DNA from 3 places in the Blautia sp. HCP3S3_C4 genome. Region 1 is predicted to be linked to each of the others. Evidence: riboswitches for the same ligand, from Rfam matches in the RefSeq annotation. Region 1 holds a riboswitch; each other region holds the start of a gene.

Region 1 (10,189 bases):
TGTGATGAATCATAGTGGACTCAATAGCCAGATCGCAGCCTTCGTTCAGGATCAGTTCGTAATCCGGGGCATTGTATTTGCCTGCGTAGATCATATGGCCGGCTTCCATGGCATCTTTGGCTTCCTGGATATACCAGCCATTTTCCTTGGTGCCTGAAAGACGGATATTGTCGATGCCGTCAATAGCCCGGAAAAGATCCATGGCTGAGGTTGCTACCAGATAAATATTGTCCAGTGGCTGCTGCAGTACTGTTATGTTTTTGTCCAGTCCCTCAGGGGCTTCTTTGCCCTCTGGTACCAGCAGGTACTGTCCCTCATCCACAATGGTGATCAGTGTATATCCGTCGTTATAATAGTCTACACTGAATTCCTGGGCATAGCTGAGCTCCATACTGTGGTCATAGGTCAGACCCGGGAGCTCTGCCGGGGTCTTGTCCTCTGCTGCAGCCTGTACGGTGAAGGTACAGGCACAGAGCAGAGTAATGGCTGTGAATAGGTATAGTAGATATTTTTTCATAATTATTCTGTATTTCTTGCTTTCGTTTATTCTTGATGATTTTTACTTTTCTGCTTTCTTATCTGCTTCCTTTAATGTAGAGGAATCAAAGTTCAGGGTATAGTCGATTTCATGAGGGGTGCTCATGGCTGTGGTATCGGCAGTTACTGCCAGCTCTGTATCGAAAGCACTTACCGGGATCTCGAAGGTGGAATTACCGTCCTTGTTTACAGGCTCGTATTTCTGGTTATCCACTATCATATAGTCATAGTTCGGGCTGCTCCATACGATGGTAGCTGTAGCCTTGTCGCCCTTGATGCTGATGGCTGCAGGAGAATCCACGGTGGCTCTGCCGGAACCGCCTGTGAGAGTTACCTCTGCAGTATAGTCTCCGTCCTCAACACCAAGATCTGCTATTTTCTTACCTGTATACTCTTTTTTGGAATCTTCGGCATCGCTGCTTTCTGCAGAGTCATCCTTTACAGGATCCTTGACGCTGACCTTGTGGTCATACCATTTTCCTTTTTCTCCAAGAATGGCAACGTCAAACTCCTCATCAATGGCAGGTACAGGGATATCGAAGCCGTATACTTCTTCTGTCATTCCGTCACTGTATTTTACAGTATCTGTGGTAGGATCAAGGATTTCGGCTCCGTCTTTGGCAGCATCTTCTGCAGTTCCAGCAAAGAGGTTGACGATCTTTTTGGATACCAGGCTCACATGGATTGTCATTTTGCCGTCTTTTACAGTAAGGGTTCCCTTTTTGTCATTGGCTTCATTTACATGGAACATACTGCTGTCTGTATCAAACTCAGCTGTGTAAACCCCATCCTCCAGAACTGCGGAGTCTGCAGTATCCTTGGCATCACTGTCTTTGGTATCTGCGTCTTTGACATCTGTCTCCTTGCTGTCCGCTGCTTCTGTGGTTTCTTTTGTTTCTGCCAGTACAGGGCTGGTACCGATCAAAGCTGCTGACATGGTCAGAGCAGATAAAAATAATACGAATGAACGTCTTTTCATAATAATGTCTTCCTTTCTGTTACCTGTCTGTTACATAAAATGTCTGGGTAAAATGTATCCGTCCCAGACTTTGCCTCAGACTTAATATCTACATAATACATCTGCCCGGAAACTATTGCAAGTATCCGGGCAGATTCTGTTGCCTGTACCGGTTATCCGTCAGGCCTGATTTTATTTAATTTGATTATTCAGCATCTGCTTCTTCTGTTGCTGTTTCATCTGCTGCTTCATTTTTTGATGCAGTTTCATCATCTGCTGCTTCAGCGTTCTCATCTGCAGCTGCATTATCTGTTGCTCCCAGGGAGTCGATTGCTGCTTTTGTATGAGCTACATACAGATCTTCTACTGCTGCAATTCTTCCAAGTCCTTCGATCTGGTAGTCAACACTGTCGAAATCTCCGGATGCTACAAACTGGCTCTTCCAGGAATCTTCATCATCGCCGGCCATATCGTTGTTTGCATGGTCACCTGCAACAACCATCAGAGGACGAAGGATTACATTCTTGAATCCTGCTTCTTTTACCTTTTCAATTACTTTATCGCATGCGGTATCTTCCGGTTCACCTTCAACAGTACCGATGAAAGCGTTTGTGAATCCAAGATCATCCATCTGTGTCTGCATCTGGTCGTAGGTTACATTTGCTGTATGGGAAGTACCATGTCCCATGAATACAAATGCTGTACCAGCATCTGCGGCTGCCTTCATATCATCGAATCCGGCTACCTTGCAGGCTTCATCTGTAATTGCCTGGGCAACTGCTTTCTTGTCATCGTTGATCACGGTAGCGTCATCGCCAACTTCACCAAGCATTGGCTCTGCGATTGCTACAGATTCAAATTTATCTTTGTATCCATCAATTGCTTCTGTCATTTCATCGTACTCAGCACCATGCATCAGATGAGTAGGCTGCACAACCAGGTTCTTAACACCGTTAGCTACTGCACGGTCCAGTGCCTGCTGCATGTTGTCGATTACTTCGTTATCTCTTGCCTGTACATGGTTGATGATGATCTGTGCTGTAAAAGCTCTTCTTACAGACCAGTCCGGATATGCTGCTGCCAGTGCATCCTCAATACCTTTGACATCTTCTGCACGGCTGTCGTTAAAGGATGTACCAAAGCTTACTACTAAAAGCTCGTTTTCACCGATTTCATCCTGGTTGCGAGGATCATCCTTGGAAGCATCTCCTGTGTCACGTCCGAAGTAGTCAGGATCTGCATTTTCACCTGTTACCAGTTCTTTCTGTGCATCTGTCAGCTTATCCCATGCTTCTTTGGCTGCCTTACAGTCATCATCTGTTGTGTCTGTTCTTTCCTGAACATAGATTTTATCGATCAGTGCGCCAACCTCATCAGCTGCCTTCTGGTCATCGGAAGAAGCATCAGCATCTGCGGAAGCATCATCTGTAGCTTCTGCAGCATCAGCTGCTGTATCATCTGTAGCTTCTGCGTCATCTGTAGCAGCTGCGTCATCGGCGGATTCTTCTGTAGCTGCGTCCTCAGCAAATGCAACTGTGCCGGTAGCTGCTGTCATAGAGCAAGTCATTGATACTGCTAACAATAAGGCTAACATAGATTTTCTTTTCATGGTGTTTATCCTCTTTTAATAATTAAATATTTCCGGACAGATGTATGCAAAGAAAAACAGCCGCATCTCTGCAGCTGTTACTTTTCTCATTATACACGGTTTGTATCGGATTTCGTAAATACCGGACATAACATAAACATCCGGCAGGATACGATAAGAACTATGTAAGTCATGAGAACAAAGGTACTGTAAACCGCAGACCCCAAATTCCACGCTAAGGCAGATCTCCTGACTTCGTTCATCGCTGCTTCTCCCTTCCCGGTAAACCAGTGGTTCTGAAAAACAGCTCCCTTACACAGTGACGGTATCGTTCCGGATTCTCACCGGATTCCCTTTTGCACATCCATTAGGATGTAACCTTAACGTTATAACTCTTGCACATATTCAATTCGGATACTCTTTTTTTACCACAAATTTTACAGATTGTCAAGAATAAGACGAAAATTACCAAAAATCGTTTCGTATTTTTCAGACATTTTCAACCCTGGTACAGTGGTTTGAAAAAGCAGGTTCGGTTTCCGGTGTGGCAGGCAGCTCCTACCTGGTCTACTTTTGCCAGGATGGTGTCGTTGTCGCAGTCCAGGGTAAGGGATTTCACATATTGGAGATGTCCAGAGGTCAGACCCTTGGTCCACAGTTCATTGCGGCTTCTGCTCCAGTAGGTCATTTTTCCTGTCTCCACAGTGGTATTGTAGGCCTCTTCATTCATATAAGCCAGCATTAGTACTTCACCAGTCTCATAGTCCTGTGCGATCACTGGTACCATTCCGTCGCTGTTCAGCTTGAAATCTGCCCAGGTAAAGGCCTTCTCCTCAGATTGTGCAGGATGGATTTTCTTATTCATATGTGCCTCCTTTATGCCAGACTTCCCTTTGTGGAAAGTACGTCTGTGATCCGTGGGTCATAGGAGGTAGCTGCGTCCAGTGCCTTGGCGAAGCTTTTGAACATGGCTTCTGCTACATGATGATTGTTGCCACCGCTTAAGACTTTGATGTGCAGGTTCATGCCGCAGGAATAGGAAACAGCGTAGAAAAACTCCTTCACCATTTCTGTAGACATATCTCCGATCCGGTCAGCGGTAAACTCTGCATCCCAGGCAAAATAGGGTCTGCCGGACAGGTCAATGGCGCAGAGCACCAGGGATTCATCCATAGGAAGGATGCAGCTTCCGTAGCGTTTTATGCCCTTTTTGTCACCGATTGCCTCTTTTAATGCTGTTCCCAGTACAATTCCGGTGTCCTCAATGGTGTGGTGGTCATCTACCTGCAGATCTCCCTTTACTTTTACGTTCAGGTCAAAAAGTCCGTGTCTGGTAAAGCCGTCCAGCATGTGGTCAAAAAATCCTACGCCTGTCTCAATATGAGAACATCCGGTTCCGTCCAGGCTGATCGTTAATTTCATCTGTGTTTCTTTTGTATTTCTCTCTACCGAAGCTTCTCTGGCCATTGTATGTCTCCTTCTGATTAGTTTTCTTCTTCCTCAAAACGTACTGCAATGGAGTTTGCATGTGCAGTCAGCTGTTCAGATGTTGCAAACTGGACAATATCCTTGTGGATGTCCCTCAGTGCAGCTTTGGAATAATAGACAATGCTGGATTTCTTGACAAAGTCATCTACAGAAAGGGCGGAGAAGAATTTGGCAGTTCCGTTGGTGGGAAGTACGTGGTTTGGTCCTGCAAAATAATCTCCCAGAGGTTCAGAGCTGTATTCTCCGATAAAAATAGCTCCTGCATTCTTAACCTTCATCATATCCTCAAAGGGGTTGGCTGTAACAATCTCCATATGCTCCGGTGCAATCTCATTGGCTGCCTCAATAGCCTCATCCATATCCTCTGCGATCAGTATGTAGCCGAAGTTATCCAGGGACTTCTGGATGATCTCTTTTCTGGAGAGAACTTCTACAAAGCCCTTTACCTCCTGGTCAACCTTGTCTGCAAATTCCCGGCTGGTAGTGATCAGGATGGCGCAGGCCAGCTCGTCATGCTCAGCCTGGGAAAGAAGGTCTGCTGCCACATAGCGTGGGTTGGCAGTTTCATCGGCCAATACCAGGATCTCACTTGGACCTGCAATAGAGTCAATGCTTACATAGCCATATACTGCTTTCTTTGCCAAAGCTACGAAAATATTTCCAGGGCCTACAATTTTGTCTACCTTTGGAATGCTTTCTGTACCATAAGCCAGAGCTCCCACTGCCTGGGCTCCGCCTACCTTGTAGATCTCATCTGCTCCGGCCTCTCTTGCTGCTACCAGTGTGGAAGCACATACTTTGCCGTCCTTTCCCGGAGGGGTGGTCATTACAATATGGGGTACTCCTGCAACCTTGGCAGGCACAATATTCATAAGTACAGAGGAAGGATAAACTGCCTTTCCGCCTGGAACATAAACACCTACGCGGTTTAAGGGAGTTACCTTCTGTCCCAGCATGGTTCCGTTTGTGGTACTTGTAAACCAGCTGTTCTGGATCTGTTTTTCATGGTAGGTACGGATATTTACCAGTGCCTTGCGGATCACATCCAGCAGTGCAGGATCAATGGTGTCATAAGCTTCCTTGATCTCTTCTTCTGTAACGCGGATGGTGTCCTTATTGATTTCTACCTTGTCAAACTGCTTTGTATAGGCGAAAAGGGCTTCGTCCCCTTCACTTTTTACCTTTGCCAGAATTTCTGCTACTGCAGATTCAAATTTTCCGTAATTATTAGGGCTTCTTTTCAGCAGATTTCCCAGAATATCTCTGGTAGATTCTTTGGTTAATGTTACTTTACGCATTTTTATTTTCCTCCTGCAGGACTTTACGCAAGTCGTGGATCAGCTTGCGGATTCTCTCATTTTCCATTTTCATGCTTACCTGGTTTACTACCATTCTGGCTGACAGAGGGCATACCTCCTCCAATACCTTCAGACCGTTTTCCCTGAGGGTGCTTCCTGTCTCTACAATGTCTACGATCACTTCGGACAGGCCTACGATAGGTGCCAGCTCAATAGAACCATTTAATTTGATAATGTCTACCGTCTGGTGCTTTTTATTATAGAAGTAATCCTTGGCAATGTTTGGGTATTTGGTTGCCACACGGATCAGCTGGTTATTCTCCAGTACTTCTCTGGCGCTTTCCGGACCGCAGACACACATTCTGCATTTGCCAAAGCCCAGATCCATAACCTCATACAGCTTGCGGCCTTCCTCCAGAAGGGTATCCTTTCCCACAATTCCGATGTCAGCTGCACCGTACTCTACATAGGTAGGTACATCCGGACCCTTAGCCAGGAAAAATTTCATTTTCAGTTCTTCGTTTACAAAGATCAGCTTACGGGTATCCTTGTCCCGGATCTCCTCACAGGTAATTCCGGCTTTTTCAAGTACATCCATTGTTTTATTGGCTAGTCTGCCCTTTGTAAGGGCAAATGTCAGGTATCTCATTTATCTGGCCTCCTTTTTCAAGCGTAATGCCACGCTGTGTCCCTCTGCACGGAGCTTCTGGGCTTTTGCAATGGCTTCGGTCCGGTCTGCCGGTCCATATTGGATCACTTCTGGTTTTTCTTCTTTTTCGGAAATGATCTTCTGGCTGGAAAGAGCCAGAAGCAGGTTGTCTACCTCAATGGCAAAGCCAATGGATGCGGCAGGTTTTCCAAAATGCTTCATCAGCCCGTTGTAACGTCCGCCTTTGATCATAGGTTCTCCGGTTCCATAGGTATAGGCCTGGAAAATAATACCTGTATAATACTGATACTTGCTCAGCATGCCGAAATCAAAGGAAACATATTTTTCGTATCCATAAATTTTTAGGATTTCATAAATCTCACGGAGTCTGGCTACTGCCTCCAGAGCCCTTGCATTGTTGGTCAGCTTTCTGGCTTTTTCCAGAACCTCTGTGGAACCAAACATCTGTGGGATCTCCACAAAAGCTTTTGCTATGCCTTCCTTTAATTTCTGTTCTTCTACAAACTCCTCCACACCAAAGGCATTTTTCTGGGAGATCAGGGAACGGAGACGTTCTTCAGCCTCTGCATTAAGCTCTGCCTCCTTCAGAAGGGATTTGAAATAATCCACCTGTCCCACACTGATCTGAAACTCAGTCAGACCTGCAGCCAACAGGCACTCCACTGTCATTGCCAGAAGCTCTGCATCTGCATCTGCAGATTCGTCACCAATACGCTCCACACCCATCTGGGTGGTTTCCTTTAATCTGCCTCTGTAGCTGGAATTATTAATAAAGGTATTGCCTGTATAGCACAAACTTACCGGCTCCTGGTCCGGTGAAAAGTAAGTGGCACAGGCTCTGGATACGGAAGGGGTAAAGTCCGGTCTCAGCACCAGGGTATTGCCCTCCCTGTCAAAAAATTTATACAGCTCTCTGGATGGAATAGTTCCCACCTCCCGGCTGAAAACTTCAAAATATTCAAAGGTGGGTGTCTCTATATCTTCGTAGCCATACTGATGGAAAACACGGTGGATCCTCTCCTGTACCTTCCTCTTCTGGCTGCATTCGCCATTGTAAATATCCCTTACACCCTCTGGTGTATGAAAAATACGCTCCATTGCGTGATCCTCCTTGTCTTCCATTCTACTTTAGTGTGCTACCATGCTACTACAATGATGCATAAACTAGATAAAATTATACTGGTTTATTCTGAAAATGTCAATCCTGTATTTTGTTATTATTATTGTTACTGTTTATTGTTACTGTGAACGGAGTGAACAGTAACATCAGTCTCTGTGATCCAGATCTTTCTGCAGACCCTCCAGATAGGGAACCAGAAATCCCCCTCTTTTTTCCAGATAATATTCCGGAGATAATTCTTCTCTGCGGAAGCTTTTCCTGCCCCCATCCTCCATCCTCTGCCAGAATACCATCAGATCCCGCAGGGGCAGATAATAGAAAAGATTTTCATGGCTGAAAAAGATAAGAAAAAAAGCCACCCCTCCCTGCTTCTCAAAGCTCTCCATGAACTCTACCTGATGAGAATGGATATTTGCCAGCGGAAAGGTATCCGTACAGCATTCTTTGGCATCAAAGCAGACAGGGATTCCCTGTACTGCTCCGATATAATCCACGGTACTGCGCTGTTCAAAATATGCCAGGGTGATGTGCCTGTTTTCCTTGTCCATGCGGACAGGGGTAATGGGAGTGGGGATTTTCTGAATCAGTGCCAGTCCCTTTTCCCTGTATTGTTCATTTGTACGGTTTACCAGCTCCTCCAGAGTGGAGCCGCGCAAGCCTCTGCTGTTCCAGGTTGCCAATGGTTTTTCCTCGTGATTTTATGTATTTTTTTCTGCAGGTTTCCCAAGAATCTTCAGGGAAGGATAATAACGGAAAAATGCCTTTCCCACAAGTTCATCCCAGGTTACATAGTTGCTGGTCTTCCAGAGCCGGGAATCCTTGGAATGATTCCGGTTGTCCCCCAGGACAAAATAGCTGTTCTCCGGCACCTGATATGGTCCGAAATCTCCCTTGGGTGTTTCCGGTACAAAGCTGTCATCCAGCGGTGTCCGGGAATCGTTAATATATACCTTTCCATCCAGGATCTGTACCTTCTCCCCGGGCAGACCGATCACTCTCTTGATGTAAAGCTTGCTTTCATCATCTGGATACTTAAAGATCACGATGTCAAATCTTTCCGGATCTCTGAATTTCTTTGTATAGTTATGTCCAAAGAAATCTATATTGATACCATAGGCCAGGCGGAAGCCAAAGATCCTGTCACCGGTCATAATGGTTTTCTCCATAGAAGGTGATGGAATTTTGGCATTGATCAGAACTATATTATTGACCACAGTTACGATCACCACTACCAGGATGATCATCCTGGCATACTCCCACACTAATTTCCAGATTTTCATAATAGCTCCCCTTTAAATGTTCCTCATTTAATATGCTTTCAAACAGCTGTGGTACTTTTGCCAAAAAGGTTTGTCCTGTCTGTGGTATTTCCAGCTTGTATGCATGGAGCAGCTGATTTCTGACTCCGAATTTTGTGTAAGCTCTGTTAAAATCTCTGTCCCCGTATTTGGCATCTCCCAAAAGGGGATGTCCGATACTTCCCAGGTGGGCACGGATTTGATGAGTCCTTCCTGTGATCAGTTCTACTTCCAGCAGGGTTACCCGTCCATTACTCCCCAAAGGACGGTACCCTGTCTCTATAGGCAGGGAATCCTCAAACTGTTTTTCTGACACTGTCACTTTATTTGTTTTTTGATTTTTATGCAGATAGCCTTTAATATGTTCCCCTTTTTCAAGTCTGCCCTTTACCAGGCAGAGATAATATTTATGGAGACTTCTGTCATGAAAAATCCCGGAAAGAAACTGAAGACCTGCCAGGCTTTTGCCTGCGCACACCAGCCCGCTGGTATTGCGGTCCAGCCTGTTGCACACAGATGGTCGGAAGGTCTTTAACTGTTCCTCAGTAAGCTCTCCCTTTTTCAGCAGATAGCCGGTCACATATTCTACCAGTGAAGGCTGTCCGTCATCTGCAGGCTGGGACAGCATACCAGCAGGTTTGTTGATGATAATAATGTCCTTGTCCTCATATACTACGTCCAGATGGCAATAGGCCCTGGGCACCTGGGTATTCCCTGCAAATTTCTCAAAGGTTTCATCACTGAGAAAAAATTTAACAGTATCCCCCTCCAGAAGCTTTTCATTTCCGGTAGCCTTTTTGCCGTTCAGGGTGATATTTTTCTTACGGAGCATTTTGTAAAAAAAGCTTTTGGGTGCTTCCTTCAGCACCTTTGCCAGATATTTGTCAAAGCGCTGTCCGGCTTCGTTTTCCTTTATAATTAATTCTTTCATATATATAACTTTCTTCTTATACAATTATAATCAATTCTATTATGCTGAATTATATGATGGAAGATCTTCCTGTTTCTGTTTTTTAGTTACTGTTCACTCCGTTCACAGTAACGTTTTTTACAGGCAAAGTGCAAGAATGGTCTGTCGGATCAGTTCATTTCTGTAAAGCTCAGGATATTTCTCATCAGGAGTAAATTTGATTCCCTCTTCCAGGGTATCCTTATGTGCATTCATAGAATCCAGTCTTTCCAGAAAAGGTCTGAGATCTGTGAAAATTTTTACAGTAGCCTTGTATCCGTTT
Region 2 (10,189 bases), on a different contig from region 1:
GAGAAACATATGCATATAATAATCAATAATTCATCCATGGTACCTATTTATGAACAGATCATAGACCAGATTAAGTCTGCGATTATCAGAGGAGAGTTACAGCCGGACACTGTATTACCTTCAGTACGCAGTTTGTCAAAGGAACTGAAGATCAGTGCCCTGACTGTGAAGAAAGCCTACGACAATCTGGAAGAAGAAGGATTTACCGTCACTGTTCATGGAAAAGGAACCTACGTTGCAGCCACAAATAAAAACCTGATGAGGGAAGAACAGCTCAAAGAAGTAGAACATGATCTGGAGCAGGCAATCATGAAGGGCAGAAGATGTGGACTGAACGATGAGGAAATCAGAAATCTTTTTGAAATGATCATGGAGGACTAAGACATGTTGAAAATCAGTCATTTGCAGAAACATTACAGAGGTTTTTCGCTGGACTGTTCTATGGAAGTACAGCCTGGGATGATTACAGGACTTATTGGAAGAAATGGTTCCGGGAAATCCACCACATTTAAAGCTTTGCTCGGCTTGATTCATCCGGATGGCGGAGAGATAGAGGTCTTTGGGAAAAAGGCAGAAGAGCTTAAGCCGGAGGATAAGCAGAAACTGGCAGTTGTTTTTGCAGATTCAGGCTTCAGTATGTATCTGACAGCAGCGGGCGTGGCAAATATTATGAAAAGCATATATCCGGATTTTGACAGAGAGAAATTCCTGCAGCAGTGCAGAAGATTCAATCTGCCCACAGACAAGAAAATCAAAGAATTTTCCACTGGTATGAAAGCAAAGTTTAAAGTACTGGCAGCATTAAGCCATAAGGCAGAACTGCTGATTCTGGATGAGCCCACAGTTGGTCTGGATGTGATCGCCAGGGATGAGGTGCTGAACATGCTGAGAGAATATATGGAAGAAAATGAAAGCAGTTCTATTCTGATCAGTTCACATATTTCATCAGATCTGGAGAGTCTTTGTGACGATTTTTATATGATCCATGCCGGAAAAATTATCCTTCATGAGGATACAGATGTACTGCTGTCAGATTATGCAGTTCTTAAAGTTTCAGAAGAAGAGTACGAAAAACTGGATCAGCAATACCTTATTAAGATTCGGAAAGAAGCTTATGGATACAGGTGTCTGACAAACCAGAAACAATTTTATATGGAAAATTATCCGGATGTTGTAATTGAGAATGGAAAGATTGATGATCTGGTAGTGATGATGGAGGAACAGGTATGAAGGGATTATTTGTAAAGGATATAGAACTGATGAAACAGCAGAAACAGTCTTTTATCCTGGTTATTGTAATGGGAGTCATCCTGAATCTGGCAGGAAGCGGGAGCGTCAGTTTTGCTATAGGATATTTTATGATTGCCACAGCAATTTTTGCCATTACGACTATAAGTTATGATGAGTTTGATAATGGTCTTGCATTTCTTATGACCTTGCCGGTTACCAGAAAACAGTATGTGGCGGAGAAATATCTGCTGGGAGCAGGGCTTACGGCTGCAGCGTGGGGAATTGAAGCAATAACGGGAGTGATCTGTAAAGGTGTGGCAGAGCTTCAGGGGTGCCTGAGTGAGAAAATTATTGACACTCTGATATACATTCCACTGGCGCTTCTTATGTTGTCAGTATCGCTCCCGCTTGTAATACATTTTGGAGCAGAAAAAGGACGTTATATTGCAATGGTCATGTGGGCTATTATAATTGCCGTAGTTTATATTCTGATAAAAACAATGGGACTTTCAGCAGACGCAGTCGGTGCATGGCTGAATGGACTGAAATGGGGAATGGTATTGGCCGGAGTTGTATTATTTACAGTAATTGTATATATGGGATCTTTTTGGATTGGTGTCCGGCTTATGGAGAAGAAAGAATTCTGATGTGTCTCGAATATGGTTGTAATTATAAAAGCAGTGTGCTAAAATTATATCAGCGTAATTGAATAGCTGTTAAGTGAACATTATCATACGCAGATTTTGTGTATGATAATGTGAGAGGGAATCAGGTGAAATGCCTGAACGGTTGCGGCCACTGTATACAGAAAAAAAGCGGGATTGTAATATGTCATTGCATAAATATGTGAGAAGGCGGAATCCGGCTGTCAGAGAGTATCTGGAAATATTTCTGATACAATATTCATGAACTGCTGAAGCATGGATGTTGTATCAGTTTTTATTTTATGGGAACTTTCTGTGATCTGTGAGTCAGGAAACCTGCCTGACAGCGTAAAGAAGGAGCTTCCGTAAAAAGTATCCGTTATTCTTATCACTTCTATTTTACTTTTTCTGAAGTCTCATCTTTTCGGTTACACGAACAGGTAAATAACATATACGAAAAGAGAGGAAGTCAAATGAAAAACAGGTATTTATCCACAAGAATCATGGCAATTATGATGGCAGCAGCTATGGCAGTTTCCGCAGCTCCGGCAGCTTTTGCAGCAGAGAGAGCAGACTCTGAGACAATCAAAGAGGACAATCAGCCGGCAGCAGATGCAGACTCTGATACACAGGAAGATGCAGACGCACAGGATTCAGCAGATGCAGATAAGACAGCAGACGCAGAAGGTACAAAGACAGAATATCCTCTGACCATCACAACCTATGATTATGATGGAAATGAAATCGAAACAACCTATGAAAAGGCACCGGAGAAAGTTCTTGCTGTATATCAGGGAAGCATTGAAACCATGCTTGCACTTGGCCTGGAAGACCGTCTGGTAGCTACTGCAGGTCTTGACAATGAAGTTCCGGATGAACTTAAAGATGCATTTTCAAAAACAAATTATCTTGATGAATTTACCCCATCCCTTGAGACTGTAACGATGTTGGAGCCAGACATGATCTTATCCTGGAGCTCCCTGTTTTCTGATAAAAATCTCGGAAATGTAACAGACTGGATTGACAAAGGCTGCAACACTTATTACAACACAAACACACGCCCTGACGGAGACAGAACTCTGGAAAATGAATTTACAGACATCTTAAATCTTGGAAAGATTTTTGATGTACAGGACAAAGCACAGGCAATCGTAGATGATGCAAAGGCAGTGATCGATAAAACTCTTACAGCAACAGCAGATGTAGAAGAGAAACCAAGCGTAATGGTTCTGGAACCTCTTGGAGAAGATATCACAAACTATGGTGCAAAGAGCCTTGGTGGAGATATGGTAACACAACTGGGTGCGACTCTGGCAAACCCGGATGCTTCTACAGCAGGAAAAGAAGATATCATTGCAGCAAACCCTGATGTGATTTTTGTTGTATACATGCCATATGCAGGTGATGATCCGGAAACTGTAAAAGAAAGCCAGCTTGCCGTTATCAAGGATGACGAAGCACTTCAGAGCCTTGACGCTGTAAAGAACGGTCGTGTTTATCCGATCATGCTCAGTGAAATGTACGCAAGTGCAACACGTACACAGGATGGTATTGAAACTTTCGCAAAAGGATTATATCCGGATGTGAATTTTGACTGATTGAGGACATAACAGTGAAAGAACAGGTTTCACAGACAAAAAAAGGCAGTGTGCTCAGGACATCCATGTATGTGGCAGTTCTTATCGGGCTTGCGGCATTTTTGATTTTTTCCATTCTTGCAGCAATCACTTTTGGAAATGCAGATCTGTTACTGAAAGATGTTTACAGTGTCATTGCATATAAATTGTTTCATATCAAAAGCCTGTCCGCCTATGCAGAAGGCGCAGTTCACGATGTTGTGTGGCTGATCCGGCTGCCCAGAGTCCTGCTGGCTCTGGCAGTTGGAATGGCTCTTTCCGTCTGTGGCGTAGTTATGCAGGCGATTGTCCAGAACCCACTGGCAGATCCGTATGTACTTGGTATTTCATCCGGTGCATCCTTTGGTGCAACACTGGCGATCATGCTTGGAGTTGGTGGATTTCTCGGTGGAAACTCAGTTGGTGTTACTGCATTTATTGGTGCAATGGTCACTTCTTTTGCAGTAATTGCCATTGCAAACATGGGCGGAAAAGCTACTTCTGCCAAACTGATCCTTGCCGGAATGGCTGTCAGTGCGGTATGTTCTGCTTTTTCCAATTTTGTTATCTATATCACCAATGACAAAAATGCAGCAACAGAAGTAATGAAGTGGACGATGGGAAGCCTTGCAGGCGCAAGCTGGAGCAGAGTAGGTGTAATGCTTCCTGTTACATTGATCTGTGTAATTATTTTCTGGACGCAATATCGTAATCTGAATCTGATGCTGTTAGGAGATGATGTATCGATCACACTGGGAACTGATTTGCACAGGCTGAGAACTTTTTATCTGATCGTTGCTTCTGTAATGATTGGGTTTGCAGTATATTGTGCGGGTGTGATCGGCTTTGTAGGACTTGTGATCCCTCATGTGATCAGAATCCTGTTTGGAACAGACCACAGAAGATTACTGCCATTAAGTGCACTGCTTGGTGCATCATTCCTGATCTGGTGTGATGTGGCATGTCGTGTGATCCTGAAGAATTCTGAGATGCCGATCGGTGTGCTGGTATCCATTATCGGTGCTCCATGCTTTATTTATCTGCTTGTGCGGAAATCCTATGGATTTGGAGGTAGTAAGTAATGAAAATCACTACAGAAGATATTCAGGTTGGATTTCACGCCAGACAGATACTGAAGGGAATTTCCATAGAGTCAAAGGATAAGGAACTGGTAGGGATCATCGGACCAAACGGAAGCGGAAAATCTACATTATTAAAATGCATCTACCGTATCCTGAAGCCAGATGCAGGTGCCGTTTATTTGGACGGCGAAGAACTCCATTCCATGAGCGTAAAAAGCTCCGCCAGAAAAATGGCAGTTGTGGCACAGCACAATTACTACAACTTTGATTTTACCGTACGGGAAGTCGTGTTGATGGGACGTGCACCTCATAAGAAAGCATTGGAACGGGATAATGCAAAAGATTACCGGATTGTTGAAGAAGCACTGAAAACGGTACAGATGGATGCATTTGCGGATCGCACATTTTCTACGCTGTCAGGTGGAGAGCAGCAGAGGGTTATTCTGGCAAGAGCACTTGCACAGCAGACACCTGCACTGATCCTTGATGAGCCGACTAACCATCTGGATATCACACATCAGATCATGCTGATGGAACTGGTAAAGAAACTTAACGTAACTGTAATATCAGCTATCCATGACCTGAATATTGCGGCGGCATACTGTGATAAGATTTATGTATTGAAAGATGGTGTGCTGGAAGGATATGGAACTCCACAGGAAGTACTCACTCAGGAGCTGATCAAAAGGATTTACCAGGTAGATTCGGAAGTGGTAAATGACAGCCGCGGGAAGATGCATATTTTATTTTTATAATATGAGAATTGACAGGCCAGAGTCAGAAAAAATTTTGACTCTGGCCTGTTGTATATGGAGGAAAAAGATGAATAAGATAGGAATTTTAACGTGTATTCATTCTAATAATGTATGCGCCAGAGTCGGATGCCTGGCAGCATTTCAGAACAGAACTGATTTCTTTCAGGATTATCCGGAAGATACCTGTCTGGCAGCAATGATGACCTGCAATGGATGCAAAGACGCCAACCCGACAGACCCCATAGAAGACAAAGGAATCCTGGAAAAGATAGACAGACTGGTCAGCGAAAAGATCAGTGCCATCCACGTAGGTGTCTGTCGTCTTCCGGATGGAAAGCATGAATGTCCAAGGATGACACAGATCTGCAATATGATAGAAGAACGTGGAATCAAAGTGATCAGAGGAACACATAAAGAATAAAAAAGTTTCTATACAATTTATAAAATAAAAAGAATATAAAATGCCTTGAAAATAAGAGTAAGTAATGCTAACATAAGTATAAAGCATATTTCTCTTATATTTCAAGGCATTTTTGCCGTCTGATTATTCTAATCTCAATTCAGAAATCCATGCTTTTAATTCCAGTTAATTATGAAAAGCAGGAGCTGAGAAGTGATAAGAATAGCACAAAATGTTCTTTGACTCCTGCGGAAAACAGGAGGTATTGCCAATGGCAAAAAGAAAGAACAAAAAAATTACTGTGAAAAGAAACCGATTGAAGGGTTATTAGCAACTAAATATAAATTATAAAATTATATAAGAACATGTTGAGTTTTATAAGATATTAGGGTGGAATATTATTGAAAGGAGTTGATACTTTGAGTAAATATTATTCTATACATGAATTTTCAAAAATTATAGGCGTATCTGCCCAGACATTACGAAATGGGGATGCCAATGGAAAACTTCATCCGCATCATACTACAGTAAGTGGCTATAGATATTATTCTGATGAGTAACTCAACCAGGTAATAAATGTAAAGCCTAAAAACCGCATTACAATTGGATATTGTCGCGTTTCAAGCCATAAACAGAAAGATGATATGGAAAGACAGATTGATAATGTTAAGACATATCTTTTGGCAAAAGGACAGCCATTTGAGGTAATAAGTGATATCGGTTCCGGGATTAATTATAAGAAAAAAGGACTTCAGGAATTGATCAGGCGAATATCTCAAAATCAGGTTGAAAAGGTTGTTGTTTTATATAAAGATCGGCTATTACGATTTGGTTTTGAGCTGATAGAATATATCGCTTCACTTTATAATTGTGAGATTGAGATTATTGATAATACTGAAAAATCCGAACAGCAGGAACTTGTTGAGGATCTGGTTCAGATAATCACAGTATTCAGTTGTAAATTACAAGGAAAACGAGCGGATAAAGCTAAGAAACTTATCCGTGAACTGATACAGGAGGAAACAGATGGTAAAAGCCATAAAAGTAATGTTGATACCAAATAATGTACAGAAAACTAAGATGTTTCAGTACGCAGGTGCTTCAAGATTTGCTTATAACTGGGCTTTGGCCAGGGAAATAGAAAACTATGAAAAAGGTGAAAAATTCATTTCAGATGCAGAACTCAGAAAAGAATTTACAAAGCTTAGACATTCTGATGAATATGCATGGTTACTGAGTATTTCAAATAATGTAACCAAACAGGCGATCAAAGATGCCTGTACTGCTTATAAGAATTTTTTCAAAGGTTTGCAGAAATTTCCAAGATTCAAGTCAAAAAAGAGATCAATGCCGAAGTTCTATCAGGACAACGTTAAGATACGATTCAGTAATACCCACGTTAAATTTGAAGGCTTTTCCTCCAGCAGGAAGGCAAATAAGCAAAAAATGAATTGGGTAAGACTTGCAGAACATGGAAGGATTCCGACAGATGCTAAATATATGAATCCGCGAATATCCTTTGACGGATTGAACTGGTGGATCAGCGTATGTGTAGAATTTCCTGACTGCAGGGAAACACTTAATGATGACGGAGTCGGCATAGACTTGGGAATCAAAGATCTGGCGATCTGTTCTGATGGAACTAAGTATAAGAACATCAATAAGAGTCAGAAAATAAAGAAATTAGAAAAACAGAAACGCAGATTACAGCGTAGTATCTCTCGTTCTTACGAGAAAAATAAAAAAGGAGAAAGTTACTGTAAAACAAATAATGTAATCAAAAAGGAAAAACTTTTATTAAAACGAAATCACAGATTAACAAATATCCGTAAAAATTATTTAAATCAGACCATATCGGAGATCGTAGATCGAAAACCAAGATTTATATGTATTGAAGATCTGAATGTCAGCGGAATGATGAAAAACAGACATTTATCCAAAGCAGTTCAGGCACAGGGGTTTTTCCGGTTTAGAAAACAGCTTGAATATAAGTGCAGCGATAAAGGGATCCAGCTTATTGTGGCTGATCGGTTTTATCCATCATCAAAGCTTTGCAGCTGTTGTGGAAACATCAAAAAAGATCTGAAGTTATCTGACAGAGTTTATAGATGTGCGTGTGGGAATATGATTGACAGAGATTTCCAGGCATCTATAAATCTCAAGACTTATGGAGAAAAATTTGCAGGTTGACACTGAAACGTTAATGCAAATATGTACGGATACGTTAGTCCGGAATTTACGCCTATGGAGAGTACAAGAACTTGTGAGTAGATAGATATTTATATCATCAAAAGCATACTCGTTGAAGTAGGAATGAAACATAGAAGTTTATAACTTTTTTATAAGTTTTCAGTAACGGTAGTCGCTATGAGTATATTTGAATATAACGAGGAAGAGGAAAAAAGAAAACTCAGGAAAGCTGAGTATGAAGCTGGTATGGCAGAAGGAGTAATGAAAACTAAAAAAGAAACAGCAATTTCATTGGCTGAAATGGGATTATCCGTGCAGCAGATTACTCAGGGAGTAAAAGTAGAAGAAAAGACTGTATATAAGTGGCTGAATGAAAAAAAGAATATGAAAACCACATATTAAAAATAATGGAAGCGGAGTCCACATTAACTGTAAATGTGGACTCTTTTGGACTAAATGAACACATAAAAACACAACCCTATTGGATTTATCTATATCAGTATGTTAAAATAATTAATTGATAAAGGATTTTAACAGATGAAGCGATAAAAGAATAACTACTGATTTTATAAAGAAAAAGGAGTTTTTAAATATACTATGGAGAAACTTGTTATTGGTATCCTTGCCCACGTAGATGCAGGTAAGACTACGTTGTCGGAGGGAATTTTATATTTAACGGGAAAAATCCGTAAGCTGGGGCGGGTGGATCATAAGGATGCGTATCTGGACACCTATAACCTGGAACGGGAACGAGGAATTACGATTTTTTCCAAGCAGGCGGAGTTTGAACTGGGAAACAGGGGGATAACTCTGCTGGATACGCCGGGACATGTGGATTTCTCAGCGGAAATGGAGAGAACACTTCAGGTTCTGGATTATGCCATCCTTGTAATCAATGGAGCGGATGGTGTGCAGGGGCATACCATGACGTTATGGAGACTTCTGGCAAGATACCAGATTCCGACGTTCCTGTTTATCAATAAAATGGACCAGGATGGAACAGATAAAGAGAAACTTCTGGCAGAATTAAAGAAGCGATTAAGTGATAATTGCGTTGATTTCACCTGGGAAAAATCAGCTCTGCATTCTCAGTTTCTGGAAGATGTTTCTGTCTGCGATGAGGAACTGCTTGAAAAATACCTGGAAACAGAGAAAATATCAACATCAGATATCCAAAAAGTAATCAAAGAGCGAAAACTTTTCCCATGTTTCTTTGGCTCTGCGCTGAAAATGACAGGTGTAGAAGAATTCCTCCATGGTTTGGAAAAATACTGCGAGACACCGACATATCCGTCTGAGTTCGGGGCAAAAGTATTCAAGATTGCCAGAGACGATCAGGGCAATCGTTTAAGCTATATGAAAATCACAGGTGGAACATTGAAGGTGAAGGAACTTCTTACAGATACAGAGAAAGCGGATCAGATCCGTATTTATTCCGGTGCGAAATTTGAGCTTGCAAAGGAAGCTCCTGCAGGAACTATCTGTGCAGTGACCGGCCTTTCCCAGACACATCCGGGACAGGGATTTGGGATTGAACGGGAATCTGAGATGCCGGTTCTGGAACCTGTATTAAATTACAGAATTCTGCTTCCTGAGGACTGTGATGTTCACCAGATGCTGAAGAAACTCAAAGAGCTGGAAGAGGAGGAACCGGAGCTTCACATTGTATGGAATGAGCAGCTTGGAGAAATCCATGCCATGCTGATGGGTGAGGTTCAGATTGAGATATTAAAGCATCTGATCTGGGAACGTTTCCATGTAGCAGTAGAGTTTGGCACAGGAAATATCGTATATAAAGAAACAATCGCAGAGCCGGTAGAAGGTGTAGGCCATTTTGAACCGCTGCGTCATTATGCAGAAGTACACCTGCTTCTGGAACCGGGAGAGCCGGGAAGTGGACTGCAGTTTTTTACTGCATGCAGTGAGGACGTGCTGGATCGTAACTGGCAGCGACTGATCCTGACTCATCTGGAAGAACGGGAGCATCCGGGAGTACTGACCGGTTCTCCCATCACAGATATGCAGATCACACTGATCACAGGACGTGCCCATCTGAAACACACAGAGGGCGGCGATTTCCGGCAGGCGACGTACAGGGCTGTGCGGCAGGGATTAAAGAAAGCAAAAAGTGTACTGCTTGAGCCATATTATGAGTTCAGACTTGAGATTCCGGGAGATATGATCGGGCGTGCTATGACTGATATTCAGAAAATGAATGGAACCTTCCAGCAGCCGGAAGCGGATGAGGATGATATGATGGTATTGAAGGGGA
Region 3 (10,189 bases), on a different contig from region 1:
GCATTTATTCAGATCATTCAGTTTCACCCAGATACAGTCCATCAGTTCCTGTGCGTACTCTCTGGTGAGAGCACCTCTCTCCACATCCTTCTTATAATATGGATACATATACTGATCAAAACGTCCTGGAGAAATAGAGTGGCCACTGGATTCCATTTGTAACAGTTGCTGTATAAACCAGAATGACTGGCAGGCTTCATAAAAGCTGTCTGCACCCTTTCCCGGTACTCTGCTGCAGTTTGCAGCAATCTGAAGCAGTTCCTGTTTTCTGACAGGATCTGTACACTGTGACGCCATTTGCTCTGCAAGCTGTGCATAGCGATGTGCATAATCAATCACTGCCTGGCAGCTGATCAGTACAGCTTCCAGAAAATGAGATTTGCGGGCATAATCACCATCACCTACATTGCATTTTTTCAGTTCTTCCCGGGTTTTCTCCATAATACCCTCGAAACCGATTTCCAGTACCTCCCAGTATTTTACAGTAACATGTCCTACGCCATTATAGAAATAATTTCCAGGTGTAAAGATATTATGTTCGATAGCCTTAATGGCTTCCGGTGCCATATAGGAAGTAGCAAGTTCACTGGTTGTTCTTCCCTTCCAGTATTTATCTGCTTCCAGCAGATCAGCTTTAGTCTGCTCTGCAATATCAAATGGGTCAGCTGTTCTGGTAGCAACTGTGTCCAATTCAGCCTCCAGCCATTCATAGGAAAATTCCGGGAAGGTCTGACATCCTCTGGGAGCAATGGTACTGCTTCCTACAATCAATTCATTATCGCGGATGATAATCGGAATATGATGCAGAATATGTGCAAATGCTTTGGCCCTACGGGTAATGATCGGTTCGCCTTCCGTCTCCTTATAAGATTCCGTCAGAAGCTTCGCTCTGGAAGATTCAATCACCGGCATATGCTCATAAAGAGCATCTACCAGCTTCTGGATTCTCGGAGATTTGGGAATATCTGATGTTTGAAATTTTTCCATGTTTCTCCTTTCTCATGAAAGAGGAGTTTTTATCTTCGCATTGCCATTCCCGGCGCTCAGACAAATTTCTTTCACTTTTTTTCATGTACTCATGTAAAACCATTATACCTCATTCGCCTCATAAGGTCAACAAAAAACAACATATTTCAAACTGTTTCTATGTTGTTTTTTGTTTGAATTGTTTGTAAAATTTAGTTGTTTTTATTCCGAACCCCAATTGACAACCTTTCTTCTTTCTGTCATAATTGTTATATATATTTTTTCAGAATATCTCTGCAAAACAGTCATTAATTTTATTTAAAAGGGGATGATCCTTACGTATCTTGCAGATATCCATACACATTCCATTGCAAGCGGACACGGTACTTCCTGCACAATTTCCGATATGGCAAAAGAAGCCGGACGCAAAGGCATGAAGCTTCTGGGCATCACTGATCACGGTCCCGGTACTCTTGCTTCCGGCACATCTTCTTATTTCCGCGGGTTGCCATTCTGCCCCAGAAAGCGTTTTGGTGTAGAAGTACTTTATGGCGTAGAACTCAATATTCTGGACATTCAGGGACATGTAGATCTAAGTGATGAGCTGTTGTCTAATCTGGACTACGCTATCATAAGTATGCATGGCCAGAACTACAGATCCGGAACTGTCAAAGAGAATACTCTTGCATACCAGAATGCAATGAAGTATCCTGCCGTAAAGGTTCTGGGCCATTGTGATAACCCGGCTTTTCCGGTGGATTACGATGCACTGGCTTATACAGCCAGCAGAGAAAATGTAATTTTTGAAATCAACGAAGTCTCACTGACTCCCGGCGGATACCGCGGTGACACCAGGGCAAATAACGCAGAAATCCTTCGTTGCTGCCTTAAATATCAGCTTCCCATTGTTTTATCCAGCGACAGCCATGGAAAAGAGCATGTAGGAGATTTTACCTATGCAGCAGAGTTCGTTCACCAAACCGGCTTTCCCGAATCATTGATTCTGAACAATCAGATTCCCAGACTGAAGGTATTTCTTCAAACCCGTTAGTTGTTTCCAATATGTGTTCATACCATTTCTTATGCAGGTATACAAAAAAAGATCATCAACAGATATTTCTCATATAAATATCCATTGATGATCTTTTTTATTTTCACCGGTCAGCCAGCCTTACTGCTGATCTGCACGCATTTTCTTCATCAGCTCAGCCAGTTCCTGATATTTCCCGGTCACATATCCATAGTTCTTTCTCTTATGAGGAAGCTGACAGTTGGTACAGTCCTTCAGCCCACTGTCTGTATATCGAAAATTCCCACCGCATTGATCCCCCAGTGCATATAAAGGGCAATAACAAAACAAACAGTTAAAATCCTCAGGATCTGCTCCCTTATGGCAGGGAAAAAACTCACATTTTTTATGACTGAAAAAAGAATACTCTTTATCTTCCCAATATGGTTTTTCCATATCTTATTCCCTTCTTCCAAATAGGCAGACAACAGATCAATCTATGATTTTCTCCATAATAAAGAGGGAGCGATGCTACTCCGGGGTAGAAGATTAATCCGTTCATGAGTGCGCGGAGGGAACGAATATTTCCGAAGTAGTATCGCCTGCCATTTAATCATGTATAATTCATAAAGAACAGGCGCATTCCATAAAAAATGTCTGCCTTCGAAAAAGCAGACAACGCTCCGAAGCTGCGGATTCAACGGAGTTGGTTGTTACACTTTACACGGAAGTTTAACCTCGCCATACTAAGCAGGTTTCCTGGCTCCAGGCTCATCGCTCCTCTCTCCTTCTCATGCTATGGCACAATGGATCTGCGAGATTTGCTCCTCTGTTACAGTGACCGGATCGCTCAGGTTTCTCACCTGATTCCCTCTCTCTGTACTGTATAAATAACAGTATCAGCACTTAATATGTTCTATATGGAATTATACTGTCCTTATAATAGCATCACTGTTAGAGAATGTCAACTATTTGTCAAAGTTTTTCAGAAACTTTTTTATATACTTTTTAAAAATTTTTTCAAATAAAAAACCAGGCAACAACACATATGGACGTCACCCGGTCTTTCCTCATTATTTTTTATCGGATATAATCTTTTGCAGATTATACAAGTCTTCTTACTGATACAATTGTTCTGTATGCAGCGTTGTCGCTGATCTTAATGCCGTCTACAGAGTTGGATGCATGTACAATACGTCCATTTCCCATATAAATTGCCACATGGCCGCCATAACAGATCAGATCACCTGGCTGCGCATCTGCGTAAGATACTTCTGTTCCACAATTCTGCTGTTCATAAGAAGTTCTCGGAAGGCTTACTCCAAAGTTGGCATATACACTCTGTACAAATCCAGAACAGTCTGCACCACTTGTAAGACTTGTTCCTCCCCATACATATGGATTTCCCACAAACTGTGTAGCATAATCCACTACAGAAGAGCCTGAGCCTGAACCAGAAGAAGAATTGTCAGAATCAGAAGACTGTTCTTCTTCATAATCTTCCTTTGATACTGTATTGTCAGAATCAATAACATTGCCATACTCATCATATTCCACATCCTCACCGGACTGTGCATTATCAATGACATTGCCATCTTCATCATATTCTACATCGTCTGATCCCTCATAGTTATCTTCGTCTGTATCCTCATCTGTATTTTCAACCGGATTTCCATCCTCATCATACTCTACATCTTCTGAGTTTGCAGCTTCCTCTGCTGCAGCAGCTTCTTCTGCCGCCTGTCTTGCAGCTTCTTCCTCTGCCTGACGTCTGGCCTCTTCCTCTGCCGCAATACGCTCTGCTTCCAACTGCTGGATCTCTGCTGTCTGCTCTGCCAGAAGATTTGCATATTCTGTTGCCTGCTGCTGTGCATATGCGATTTCATTTTCATAATCAGCAGACTCAGATTTTTTCTGATCAATCTGGTACTGAAGAGTATAAGACTGCTCTTCATAAGAAGATTTCATCTCTTCCAGCTCTGCCTTATCAGACTCATACTGTGTTTTTAAATTATTTACTTCATCAATGGTCTTCACATATTTGTCCAGATTTTTTCTGTCCTGTTCATACATCTGCTGGGTATTCTCAGCTCGTGTAAGAAGATCACTGAGATCTTCGGAATTCAACATCATCTGGAACCATGCAGAATCACCACCCTGCTCATACAGACACTGGATACGCTTCTTCATACTCTCGTACTGCTTATCTCTGGCTTTCTGCGCTTTTGCAAGATCCTGTTTTGTTCTGATGATATCAACCTCTTTATTGCTGATATCATTTTTAAGAGTATCGATGGAAACCATAACATTAACAAGATTGGAATCCAACTCTGAAATTTCACTCTCAAGCTGTGCTTTTGCATTTGCCAGTTCATCCATGCGGGAATATGTGGCATCAAGCTGTTGGCTTGTAATCGCCTGTTCTTCTCTTAAATCATCTTCTCTGGAAGCGCTTACGCTTACGGCCTGTGATGCAGTCATAAGCAGTGCTAATGTAAGACATACAATTTTTTTCTTCATGGTCTCTCGTCCTCGTAACCTTTTATTTCTTTTTATGTAATAGTTTCGTAATATTTATTTTAAGTCTTATTCATATTAACACATCATTTCCATGAATGCAAGGATTTTTTATAAATTATTTTAAATTTCCGTAACATTTAGTAATGTTTACGCAAAAAAGCAGCCGTCCCAACGGACAAGCTGCTTCTTTCATTTCATATTGAATTTGAATGCATCTCTCAATTTCTTAACTGAAAAGATCTGCCAGAATCTGATCTGCGGTCTTGCTCAGATATCCATCCGGATCAGAAAGTGTATTTCTGTTCCATCTGAAATAGTTTCCGTTACGGCTGTAATTACCGCTGGATGTGTGATATGCAGAACCATATTTTGCATATCCCGGATATCTGGACATATATTTCTGTGCCAGTGCAATTGCCTGACTTCCATACGTTCCATTCGGTGTAGGAGTTCCTGCGATCTGTACACCTGCATTTGGTGTAGAATGAACAATTACAAGACTCTTATCACTGCACTGTCCCAGAACAATCCATACATGGCCTTCATTATAACCAATATCACCAGGTTTGAATGTCCAGTCGGATTTTGACAGATCAGACTGTGTAAGAATGCTTCCCCAGCCTCTTGCCTTATAGGTAGATCCAACTTCACCGGAAACAACTGTATATCCGCTTCCAACTCCTGACTTCGTCTGCATCACCTGATATGCAGCCCAGCCAACAAAACCGGAACAGTCAAAACCTTTTGCTCTGTTTTCAGTACTCAGGTCTCTGTAATTATTATAATTATAATCTGCAGTCTGACTGTTATAGAAAGCAGTCATGGTAGGACTAAGTCCCTTACGGGTAGAATCATTCCATCCACCACCCCATACATAAAGGGCTTTTCCTACCGGAAGCAATGCTCCCGCAAGATAATTCTTAATCGTCTTACTTCCGTTTGATTCCGGAGTGATCAGCAAAATACCGTTGGAATCAAAAGTATATTTCTTACCGTCAATGGTAACCTGGCCTGTTGCCATTTCACCGGTCTTAGTATCAAAATAATATTTATTATAATTAATGGTCTGCCAGCCTGTCGCCATCTTACCGCTTTCTGTGCTGAAATAATAGTTCTTACCATCAATCTTCTGGAAGCCCTTTGCCATGATACCATCATCTTCTTCGAAGAATCTGGCTTCACCTTTTGTATTTTTTGCCCATCCTGTCAGCATGTAACAGGCACTTGTAAAATATCTGGTGTTCTTTTTGCTGTCTGTCAGAAACTCTTTACATGCAGCAACGCCACTCTTACTGTAGAAATAATATTTCTTTCCCTTCAGTGTCAGCCACTTAGTCTGCATAAATCCAGTAGACTCATCGAAGTATCTCTTTTGTCCCTTGGAGTCTGTCAGCCAACCGGTCATCATGATTCCGGCGCCTTTGCTGAAATAGCGCTTTCTTCCCTTGCTGTCTGTGGCCCAGCCCTTTACCTGTACGCCTGTGCTTGCATTAAAATAGTACTTCTTGCCGTCCAGCTCCAGCCAGCCTTTCTGTTTAGAACCATCCTTATTTATGTAGTATGATTTACCGTTAATCGTTACAAATCCAGTCTCTGTGTCGGCCTTAACCCGCGCAGCTGAAAAAAATACAGATACACATACAGCAAAAAACAGCAGGAACAGAAACGCCCCCCAGGTTCTGAACTTCTTGTTTACGTTTTGCATACATACCTTCCTTTTCTTTTTATTACATTTCATTATGTTTCATTTTCATGTTCAGAAATGTAAAGTCTTTACAATGTTGTTACGTTTGTATGACCCTATTATATTACACCTTCAACATACAGTCAACATTGAAGTAAAAATATGTTAAATTTTCACTAAATCACCACAGGTTTTTCCAGCAAAAAAGAGACAAAGCTAACAAAAAAGCCCTGTCTCTTTTCGATTTTACAGCAGATGTTTTCTCAATTCAGCCCCATCGGCAGAACTTAAATATGCAGGAGCCACGTCAAATACTGTCTTGGCACCTGTCTGACCTTCTTTGTTCATACGGTATGCTGCCCTCGCATAAGCAACCAGTACAGAAGAAGTAAACTCCGGATTTGAATCCAGTTTCAGGCTGTATTCAATCACATGATTGTTCTCATTATTCCATCCTGTTTTTCCGGAGCGGATCACAAAACCACCATGGGGGATTCCACTGTGATCACGCTTCAGCTCTTCTTCAGAAATGAAATGTACAGTTGTGTCGTAATCTGAGAAATAATTCGGCATAGTCTTAATATCGTTCTCGATCTGTGCCAGATCTGCACCTTCCTCTGCAACTACGAAGCATTCTCTTGTATGTTTCTGTCTTGTTGTAAGATCTGGATTCTCTCCGTTTCTTACCGCTTCCAGTGCTGTTTCAACAGGAATTGTGTACTGTTTTGCATCTTTTACACCTTTGATACGGCGTACTGCATCTGAATGTCCCTGGCTTACACCCTTGCCCCAGAATGTGTAATCCTTTCCGTTTGTAAGAATTGCATTTGCGTAGAGACGGTTCAGTGAAAACATTCCCGGATCCCAGCCTACTGAAATAATACCGATATGACCGCTTTCTTTTGCTGCCGCATCTACTGCTTCAAAATGTTCCGGAATTCTTGCATGTGTATCAAAGCTGTCAATTACGTTAAACATCTTTGCATATTCCGGCGTCTGTTTCGGAAGATCTGTTGCACTTCCACCGCAGATAATAAGAACATCTATCTTATCTTTCATTTTTTCAGCATCACTGACAGAATATACTGTTGCTGTCTCTGTAAGAATCTTAACGGTTTCCGGAGCACGACGTGTAAACACAGCCACAAGCTCCAGATCTGGATTATGTTTGATTGCGCACTCTACACCACGGCCAAGATTGCCGTAGCCCAAAATACCAATACGAATACTCATTATGATTTCCTCCTGTAACCTTTCTTCTATTATCGCAGCTATTTTTCGTCATCACGGCTGCGCATTATCACTTTACTATAGTAATATTTTCCATTTTGATTGTCAATCCATTAATGGAAGTTTTATAATTCCGTGTGCAGTTTGTGAACAGTAACCAATTTGTTACAAAAATCAACAACAAAATACACCTCCACCTGGACAGCAGAGACTGCAGGCCAGATTTGCCAGACAAAGCTTCATGCAGTAATCATCACCGCCGGTCGGCATGCCCCCAAAAGGATTCTGCATTTCCCGGTACCAGCTGCCGCCCCCTTCCATTCGCTGAAGAAGCATCTGATACTGCATATTATCCGGTTCCAGACGGACTGCCTCCCTGATATCGCTGAGAGCGTTCACATTATTTCCAAGCCCCATATTTGCCATTGATGAAAGGTAATACCACTGGCCATTACGCTGAGAAAGAGACTGCAGCACATTCATAGCCTCTCGGAAGTGACTGCTCTGAATATAATTTGCTGCCGCTTGCCTGCGAACACTTTCCTCATCCTGATAAGCATTGCCAGAATTTCCGGAATAACCGCCAAAGCCTCCAAATCCACTATAAGAGTCTCCATAACTGCTTCCCTGTTCCCTTTCCCGCATGATCTGCTCATAGGCCTGCTGGACCTGTTTAAACTTCTCCTCAGCCTGTTCCCTGTTGGGATTATTAATATTTGCATCCGGATGATATTTGCGGCTCATCCGACGGTATGCTTTTTTTATCTCATCATCTGACGCGTCCCGGGACACTCCCAGCACACTGTACGGATCAATCATGTTTTTTCTCCCCTGCTTTCCTTCGTTTCCTGGCAATCGTCTCAAAACGACACCACACACCGGAATAAAGAATATTCCTCAAAATATCTGTATACTTTATAATAGGAAGCTTTTCAAATTCTCTACAGGTCTGAGCCATCATCATGATCAAAAGCTGCCGTACCTGCTCATCGAACCCTTTCATTATATATTTTTCTGCAAAAGGGTTGTAATTTCCATTTTTTACATCTTTTTCCACATCATCATAGGCATCCAGAATATAAATGAATTTTCCAAGATAAAATCCCATTCTGCGCAGAGAGTCTTCCCACGCATCCTTTTTCCAGGCAAAAATCTCCTCCATGATCTGGCCAAAACAGCCTGACATTTTGTCAATATCTGTTTCTCCTGCCTTTTCCATCTGAGATAATTTTTCAAGTAATTTTCTGATTTTCTCTGCTTTCTCCGGATACCGGCGGCTCAGCCGATTATTTTTCCTCTGCAGAATTTTCCCATATCCCAATGCAGCAAACTTTTTCTCATCTTCCCAGTCATCCATACATTTATAATATGTGAGAAGGACATTCATATCTGCTCCATATTCTGTGGCTGCATTTTTCCGGACCGGCTGTCTGCATACAGGATGGATCACACATCTGGTTGTTCCCTTTTGAGTCGGTGGTTCATAAAGTGCGCTGAGAAGTACAACCACAAAAGTCATATCATAAGTCAGGGTAATCTGCCCGGATATCCCATATTTTTCTCTCAGCTCTCTGCAGAGACCGCAGTAAAAGGATCGATACAGATCAAAATCCTTAAACCTGATCTCCGGTTTATTCATTACCACATAGCCAAACATTTTATTTCCTCTTGATAAACTTACTGTGACACTTCGGACATTCAATTTCTATCTTCTGACCATTTCCTCTGGGAATGCGGATCTTTTGTCCGCAGCCCGGGCAGGTGTAAATATGATGGGTTTTTCTCTGCTCCATCATACGCTTTTCTTTCATGAAACGGCCACGGATATTCTGGGTCATTGCCAGATATTTCTGATTTTCGGCATAACGCTTCTGAATATTTCTGGACAGAATTCTGACATAAGTATATATGATCAGTACAAAGCCTAACAGATCCAAGACTCCGCCTGCCATATTTCTTCTGCAGAAAGATCCGATCACAACTATAAAAAGCGCCACACCCAGGGTAAATCTTGATAACTGGTCTACACCATAACGTCCCTGCATAAATTTATTCAGTTTGTCTCTCATCCTTACCTCTTTTCAAGTCTCTCTGAAATCCCTTAAGGATTTTTGCCTGTTCAGCAGCAAAAGCACACCTTATTCTCTCACAAGAACCTTCTGAATTTCAGCAATATACATTGTATGGTAATCCTTCTGTGGATACCATTTTGTATCATTTTCTGTCTCATCAAAGCATTCCGGCTTAATAGTATCATGATACATTTTTTTACATACCATAATCATATCCGCCTCCTGAATGCCAGCTGTTCCATCTACAAAATAAGGAGTCAGTCCTGCCTCTGTGATCTTATCAATTCCCTTTCCGGAAACAGTTCCGCAGTAATTCAGTGCCTTACGATAATCCTCTCCCAGCACAGAAATCGTAAAGGTTTCCTCCCTGTCTACAAATTCCTTTGTATATCTCTGAGGGCGGATATAAACAGTTACTGCATTTTTTCCCCACATAACGCCCATGGCACCCCAACTGGCTGTCATTGTGTTGCATTTTTCCTCATTTCCTGCTGTGATCAGCAGCCATTCCTTACCAATCTTGGTAAACGGATTCATTGTCAGTTCCTCTGGTTTCACTTCTCTAAAGCTCATTTATTTTTCCTCTCTTTCATCTGTCATTACAAACCTGGAAGATATAAAATTTCAAATAATAGGATTCATCTGCAGACCACAGGATGGGATGATCCGGTGCCTGAGTTCTGTACTCCACCTGGCGCAGTCTCTTAT

The links. A riboswitch is a leader RNA that binds a small molecule or an ion and turns the genes downstream of it on or off. The one in region 1 is predicted to bind cobalamin.
Region 2: another riboswitch for cobalamin. It lies ahead of ACTNC6_RS08085 (ABC transporter substrate-binding protein); the one in region 1 lies ahead of ACTNC6_RS07765 (sirohydrochlorin cobaltochelatase).
Region 3: another riboswitch for cobalamin. It lies ahead of ACTNC6_RS01140 (cysteine-rich small domain-containing protein); the one in region 1 lies ahead of ACTNC6_RS07765 (sirohydrochlorin cobaltochelatase).

The regions. Positions count from the first base shown of each region.
Region 1 is NZ_JBQHWF010000006.1:144,979-155,167, reverse strand. Features, by position in the region: gene ACTNC6_RS07775 (ABC transporter substrate-binding protein) at 1-517, opposite strand, end outside; gene ACTNC6_RS07770 (hypothetical protein) at 560-1,516, opposite strand; gene ACTNC6_RS07765 (sirohydrochlorin cobaltochelatase) at 1,701-3,104, opposite strand; cobalamin riboswitch at 3,306-3,481, opposite strand; partial or broken gene hisI (phosphoribosyl-AMP cyclohydrolase) at 3,583-3,903, opposite strand; gene hisB (imidazoleglycerol-phosphate dehydratase HisB) at 3,960-4,550, opposite strand; gene hisD (histidinol dehydrogenase) at 4,568-5,869, opposite strand; gene hisG (ATP phosphoribosyltransferase) at 5,862-6,518, opposite strand; gene hisZ (ATP phosphoribosyltransferase regulatory subunit) at 6,519-7,637, opposite strand; gene ACTNC6_RS07735 (Holliday junction resolvase RecU) at 7,806-8,339, opposite strand; gene lepB (signal peptidase I) at 8,358-8,939, opposite strand; gene ACTNC6_RS07725 (RluA family pseudouridine synthase) at 8,863-9,888, opposite strand; gene ACTNC6_RS07720 (hypothetical protein) at 10,006-10,189, opposite strand, start outside.
Region 2 is NZ_JBQHWF010000007.1:37,511-47,699, reverse strand. Features, by position in the region: gene ACTNC6_RS08100 (GntR family transcriptional regulator) at 10-381, shown strand; gene ACTNC6_RS08095 (ABC transporter ATP-binding protein) at 385-1,230, shown strand; gene ACTNC6_RS08090 (ABC-2 transporter permease) at 1,227-1,877, shown strand; cobalamin riboswitch at 1,956-2,232, shown strand; gene ACTNC6_RS08085 (ABC transporter substrate-binding protein) at 2,348-3,472, shown strand; gene ACTNC6_RS08080 (FecCD family ABC transporter permease) at 3,487-4,572, shown strand; gene ACTNC6_RS08075 (ABC transporter ATP-binding protein) at 4,572-5,327, shown strand; gene ACTNC6_RS08070 (CGGC domain-containing protein) at 5,395-5,748, shown strand; partial or broken gene ACTNC6_RS08065 (IS607 family transposase) at 6,147-6,791, shown strand; gene ACTNC6_RS08060 (RNA-guided endonuclease InsQ/TnpB family protein) at 6,754-7,917, shown strand; gene ACTNC6_RS08055 (hypothetical protein) at 8,095-8,319, shown strand; gene ACTNC6_RS08050 (NYN domain-containing protein) at 8,515-10,189, shown strand, end outside.
Region 3 is NZ_JBQHWF010000001.1:235,193-245,381, reverse strand. Features, by position in the region: gene ACTNC6_RS01150 (glycyl radical protein) at 1-987, opposite strand, end outside; gene ACTNC6_RS01145 (phosphatase) at 1,295-2,017, shown strand; gene ACTNC6_RS01140 (cysteine-rich small domain-containing protein) at 2,138-2,431, opposite strand; cobalamin riboswitch at 2,708-2,900, opposite strand; gene ACTNC6_RS01135 (C40 family peptidase) at 3,080-4,495, opposite strand; gene ACTNC6_RS01130 (N-acetylmuramoyl-L-alanine amidase family protein) at 4,722-6,200, opposite strand; gene ACTNC6_RS01125 (diaminopimelate dehydrogenase) at 6,426-7,412, opposite strand; gene ACTNC6_RS01120 (DnaJ domain-containing protein) at 7,584-8,228, opposite strand; gene ACTNC6_RS01115 (DUF5685 family protein) at 8,221-9,066, opposite strand; gene ACTNC6_RS01110 (hypothetical protein) at 9,068-9,478, opposite strand; gene ACTNC6_RS01105 (flavin reductase family protein) at 9,548-10,054, opposite strand; gene ACTNC6_RS01100 (class I SAM-dependent rRNA methyltransferase) at 10,071-10,189, opposite strand, start outside.